2 regions of the Priestia sp. HNGD-A6 genome follow, and region 1 is predicted to be linked to the other one. Evidence: riboswitches for the same ligand, from Rfam matches in the RefSeq annotation. Region 1 holds a riboswitch; the other holds the start of a gene.
The links. A riboswitch is a leader RNA that binds a small molecule or an ion and turns the genes downstream of it on or off. The one in region 1 is predicted to bind S-adenosylmethionine.

Region 1 (3,164 bases):
CCAAAAGTGCCGCTTCCATTTCTTGCACATATTTTTCACCGTGCTGTTTGACTGCATGAGTATAAAGTTCTTCATACGTCCATACGTTCACGTCAAGGGATGAACCCTCCATTCCCGCAGCGTACTGCCTAGCAGCTTTATTATAATGTTTTTTTACATTCAAAGCCGCTTGGTCAGCCGATTTCAACAGCAGATCTGTTACTTCTTTAAGAGAGCGGTTTAACATAAATAAATTAAATAATACAACGGCAGAGTGCGGAACTTGAACGGAATACTCTTCTTTTAAATCTTTTTGTATCAGCACCGTAGGAGGTGGACTCGTTTCATCTCTTACTTTTTCGCAAAAATCAACGTTTAGTTCTATTTCTTTTGTTAAATAAGAAGCTAGCAAATTAGCATTTAAACCAGCTAGCGGTTCCCCTACATGAGTTTCTTTTCCATAACACAAAAAGCTTGGCATGATCTTGCCAATCGATCCTGAGTACACATAGTTCGTTTGATCACCAGGATAGCGGCTGAATACTGGTTCTGCATTTAGCATGAGAGAAAAATCCAGCTGATGTTTGCACGCAAGTTCTAAAAGAACAGGCACTGCTTTTCTCATTCCGAGCGAATTTACTTCTTCATCCGGTACCGACAGAAGCAGGATGTTTCCGTCAAACTCTCCGTTGCATGCTCGTTCAATCATACTGATATGCAGAGCAATACCAGCTTTCATGTCCATCGTTCCTCGGCCAAAAAGCCAGTCTCCGTTTATCATATCTTTTTGTACGTGCGCCGGAACTTGTTCCATATCATTATAAAAAGTACTCGTTAACGTATCAGCGTGAAAAGCATCCTTTTTCCACTGTCCATAATCTTGTACATCCACTACATCGTAATGACTGACTAATACAACTGTTTTATTCGTATTTTTCCCTTCAACAAAAGCTGTGACAATCGATCGCCCGTCTCCTGTTGAATGAAGCTCAACTTGCTCGTTTTTTTGAAAGTAAGGCAGCTTCAATAAATACGACGCTATCGATTCAGCCATTTCCACTTCTGCCATCGTTCCTGTCACGCTAGGTATAGAAACCAATTCGCTTACAAGCTTCTTTAACTGTTCTTTTGTTTGATACAAAGATGTTTTGTTCGACATACCCTTCATCTCTTTCCTTTTTCTAAATTTTCCATCAAACAAAACGATTCGTCAATCCCTTTGACAGAGACCCTTTCATTCTATCCCTATGTATCATAGTATGCGCTTCCTTGACGCACATGATAAAAAAAGAGTGCGCGGCTAGGGCTAGCACCGCACACTCTTTTTTTTTACTTTTCGTCATCTTCTAAAAAGTCTAGGATACGATCAATAAGCTGTTCGCTTCCTGCATCGTTTCCATGTTCAAGAGACATTTCCATTTCAATGCTCCTTTCATAAAATATTCTTGTTTTATAACATACCACAATTCATTTCGAATGTAACCTTTAATTTGTGTAAAAATTTCGACAATTTATGATTAATTTTAAAACCTAGTGAGTAATGATTATACCCACCAGATTCTTCAATTGTCAAAAAACATGCTTTCTATTTAAAAACACTTTAAAAATAGAGGCGCGAGCAGACTTCTATAAAAGACAGCCTACTCGCTCAAGCTTGGAACAGCATGATGAATAAATTTCTAGTTCATTTGCTTTTTGTACATCTTTAATATCTATGCCTACAGCATATGTACGAACATGGTTTTCGACCACAATTTCATAAAATGTTTCTAATTCACGATAAGCTACTTGATAATGCTTTCCTAATAATTTTACGGCTTCCTTTAATGCTTTCTCTCCTGTATGTGCTGCAACTGCTGTATGACTCATAAAACCCTCTCCTTTTAGAAAAATAAAAAAAACTCATTTTGCTTAGATGCAAAATGAGTTTTTCACCCGTTTTATCACCCAAAGCACATGCTTTGCTGGTAGGAGCACCTTACATTCGTAGGTTGCTGTGGAGTCAAAGAGCCAGATCTCTCGTCCACTCGTGATAACTTTTTTAATTTAAAATTTATTTTATCAAACAATTCCATCCGCGTAAATAGAAAAATAAAAATATTTTAATTTTTTTGGTAATGGAATGAATTCAAAAAGTCAAAGCTTAGATTAGCAAAATAAGAAGCTGCTACAAGTAATGCCTCTTCATTTAATGAAAAAGAAGGATGGTGCCATTCATATTCTCCAGCCGTACCCATCCATACAAAAAATCCTGGTACACGCTGCTGATATACGGCAAAATCTTCTCCTCCAGGCGATTGTTCAGCTTCTACCACTTGATAACTAAGATTCTCTGCAGCGTTAATAACCAATTTTTCCAGCGTATCATCATTGTTTACTACAGGAAGATACGGATACCATTTAACGTCTACTGAAGCGCCGAAAGCTGCTCCAATCCCTTCAGCAGTTCGTTTCATAAGAGCCGGTATTTTTTCTCTCGCTTCTTCTTGAAAGGTACGCACTGTTCCTTCAAGCGTTACTTTGTCAGGAATGACGTTCCACGAGCTCCCTCCGTGGATTTGAGTTATGCTGACAACAACATTTTGAAATGGGCTGAGATTACGGCTGACAATGGTTTGTAAACTAGTAACAATTTGACCAGCAGCAGCAATCGGATCTACTGTTTTTTCTGGAATACCTGCGTGACCGCCTACTCCTTTGACGTCAATTTCAAAACGATCAACGCTTGCCATTAAAGGTCCCGATTTGACACCAATGGTTCCTACAGGAAGATTCGGTTTGTTATGCATTCCAAATATCGCTTCTACTCCTTCGAGCACACCTTTTTCAACGAGCATTTTTGCCCCAGAAGCCGTTTCTTCGGCCGGTTGAAAGATAAATCGAACCGTACCGCAAAGCTCCTGCTGACGCTCTTTGAGAAGAATGGCTGCTCCAATTATAGAAGCCGTATGAAAATCATGTCCGCATGCGTGCATAACACCGTTCACTTCAGAGGCAAATGGCAGATTGGTTTTTTCTTCAATTGGCAGCGCATCAATATCAGCTCGAATAGCGATAGTAGGTCCCGGCTTTCCTCCCACAATTTCGGCTACTGCTCCCACGTCTAAATGGAATGCATCTGCTATAGAAATATCGTAGTGCTTTAACCACTTTTTAATACGTTTAGTTGTTTCATATTCTTTCAT
Region 2 (3,164 bases), 2.3 Mb from region 1:
TTGCGTCTCGTTTTGCACCGATACCGTGGCTAATTTGAACGCATACACCGCGGCGTTCAAGTAGCTTTCCCAGTTTTCTCGTTTTAACGGCAGTCCTTCACGCAGCGCCGGTTCATCTACTTGAATCATTGAGATGCCCTGACTTTCAAGTGCTTCCACTTCTTTTCTAAGAGCAAGCGCAATTTGATTTGCCACGTCGTAGCGCGGGATATCATCACGCACAAATGACCAGTTTAAAATTGTAATTGGCCCCGTCAGCATTCCTTTAACAGGCTTATTGGTTAGAGACTGTGCGTAGACCGTTTCTTTGATCGTCATCGCCTGCTCGTACGAGACATCTCCGTAAATAAGCGGCGGCTTCACGCAGCGAGAACCGTATGATTGCACCCAGCCAAACTTTGTAAATTGAAAACCTCCTAATTTTTCACCGAAGTATTCAACCATGTCCGTGCGCTCAAACTCTCCGTGCACAAGGACATCTAAGCCGATGTTTTCTTGAATTTCAATCCATTTTTTGATTTCAGCGTTAATGTACGCTTCATACGCTTTGTCGCTTAACTCTCCTTTACGCCACTTCAGACGCTCTTTTCGCACTTCTTTTGTTTGCGGAAAGCTTCCAATTGTTGTCGTTGGAAGAAGCGGCAGTTGAAATGCTTCTTGCTGAACGCGTTGACGTACGTCAAACGGCGCTTGGCGCTCTGCTTTATAGCTGTCCAGCTGCTTCAGCTCTTTTTGCACGTCTTGATGATTTCGAAAAGATGATCCATTTAATGCTTGAATCGCTTTTTTGCTTACACTTATTTCTTTTTCTATTGCTTCTTTTCCTTGCTGCACCGCTTTTGTTAAAAGCGTGATTTCCTTTAGCTTTTCATCTGCAAAAGACAGCGCGTTTTTTAGAATTGGCTCAATGGTTTTTTCGCTTTTCACCGTGACAGGAACATGTAATAAACTTGATGAAGGCTGCAGAATCAAACGGTCTTTTGATACAGCTTCTTCAATTTCACTGATTGTTAAAAGCTGTTCGTCCAAGTTTTCACGCCAAATGTTTCGTCCGTCAATCACTCCTGCTGCCAGCACTTTATCAGTCGGAAACCCATATTTATTAAGCGCCGTGAGATTTTCTCCTCGGTCATGTACAAAATCCAATCCAATTCCGTGAACAGGAAGAGACACAACTTCTTTGTAGTAATCAACGCTGTCAAAATACGTTTGCAAAATGACTTTTACATTCGGTGCCGCTTTTTTCAAAGCTTCATAGACTTCTTTATACAGTGCCAGGTCTTCTTTTGATAGCGTTGTAGCTAAAACCGGCTCATCTATTTGTACCCACTCTACTCCTTCTGCCTGAAGCTCAGCTAAAATAGTCGCATAAAGAGGAACAAATTGTTCAACTACTTTTTTAAACTCACTTTTTTTATATCCTTTTGACAGCTTCACAAATGTTACTGGACCTAAAATAACGGGTTTGCCTTTGATATTCAGCTTTTGTTTTGCTTCTTTGTAAAATTGAAGCGGGCGATTTTCTACAAGTGCCGGCGTACATTCCTCAAGCTCGGGTACGATGTAGTGATAATTTGTGTTAAACCATTTTGTCATCGTAGAAGCTACCGCACCTTTTGTTCCTCGCGCGATGTCAAAATACGTTTCAAGCGATACCGGGCCTCCGCTATATTCAAAGCGCTTTGGCACCAAACCAAACATAGCCGCTGTATCTAACACGTGATCGTATAAGCTAAAATCGCCGACTGGAATTAATTCAATTCCTGCGTCACGCTGTTTTTTCAGATGTCCTAGACGAAGAGCTTCAATTTCCTGAAGAAAGATATCTTTCTCTAGCTTTCCTGCCCAAAACTGCTCAAGCGCTTTTTTCCATTCTCGTTTTTCACCAATTCTTGGATAACCTACATTTGAACTTTTTACACTGCTCATTTTTTCCACTCCCTGTATATTTTTTTATCGCTAAACTAAAAAATCTCCCTTTTCGAAATGAAAAGAGAGATGATACGCATACTTAACTAAAGTTGAGATAGCCTGTTTTTCTCAACACGTATTCCTCACTCCTCTCTATATCCCGTAGAGCTTAAGTGCATACAACAGGCAGGTCTCCTGACTTAGGTTCATCGCTTCCTATCCCTTCCCATTTCAACATGAAACAGTGGTTAATAAGTTGCTCCCCATTACAGTGGCGGGACCGCGCCGGCTTTTCACCGGTCTTCCCTTTTAAGCTGCGTACATTCGTTACACAGCACCTGATGCATTTCTATGAAATTGTTCATTCAAAACACCTTTACATAAAATAAAAAGCCTCTCTATTATGAATAGAGAGGCATAGTATCTATGAAATCCTCTCTTATTTTTCAAAGCTGTACGCTTTGCAGGATGTAGCACCTTTTTAACAAGATTGTTAAATGGTTGCCGGGCTTCACAGGGCCAGTCCCTCCGCCTCTCTCAATAAGAGTTTTAATTGTTTATAATATTTTGAATGTAGAGTCATCTTAACACCTTACATTTATGTTGTCAAAAGAAATTTCAAAAAAATTAGTTTTCAGGAGGCGTTGACGCTAATTTTTGCCTTAATAATTTGTAATCATCTTTTCGATGTGTTTCGATCAAGTCTTTTGCTCCTTGATGATACCCTGAAGAATAAATGTACTCTACCGCCGTTTCGATAAGCATTCTCTTTTCTTCCGCACATTCTCGGTCCATTAGGGGGAACAGTCTACCTAAAAGGTCATTTAAATCTTCCTTAATAAAACGATTGAGTCCTTCTTGCATCTTTTCGTTTGCCATGATAGCTCCTCCATTTGCTGTGTATGTTTTAAGCCTCTATAAACACGCATTTCACTGTGAATGTTAAGATAAAGTTAAGTCATTAAACAGTATATCAAGTGAATGTTTTTCTTCAATTACATATGTAATACAAATATATGACAAATATAGAGAATATATCATCATTCACTATCTATTATAACGCTTGGCTTAGCCTTCTGCTACAAGGTTTCGTACGGTTTTCCAAAAGAGGTTGAGACATAACGAAGTGAATCCAATCTAAAGGCAAATGGGATTCATGAGCTGAATCGCTTGTGACACCGCAGTTGATTTCCGTACAAGACTTCGCTTTCCGCGGGCGGTCGCTGAGCCTCCTCGTCGCATAAGCTCCTGTG

Region 2: linked by a shared signal. The riboswitch ahead of metE (5-methyltetrahydropteroyltriglutamate--homocysteine S-methyltransferase) and the one ahead of SCI76_RS08115 (hypothetical protein) in region 1 are both predicted to bind S-adenosylmethionine.

What each region holds. Positions count from the first base shown of each region.
Region 1 is NZ_CP138621.1:1,592,282-1,595,445, forward strand. Features, by position in the region: gene SCI76_RS08110 (M20/M25/M40 family metallo-hydrolase) at 1-1,138, opposite strand, end outside; gene SCI76_RS08115 (hypothetical protein) at 1,606-1,848, opposite strand; SAM riboswitch class I at 1,917-2,018, opposite strand; gene SCI76_RS08120 (amidohydrolase) at 2,082-3,164, opposite strand, start outside.
Region 2 is NZ_CP138621.1:4,425,784-4,428,947, reverse strand. Features, by position in the region: gene metE (5-methyltetrahydropteroyltriglutamate--homocysteine S-methyltransferase) at 1-1,929, opposite strand, end outside; cobalamin riboswitch at 2,079-2,268, opposite strand; SAM riboswitch class I at 2,348-2,458, opposite strand; gene SCI76_RS22720 (hypothetical protein) at 2,539-2,790, opposite strand; gene SCI76_RS22715 (hypothetical protein) at 3,049-3,164, opposite strand, start outside.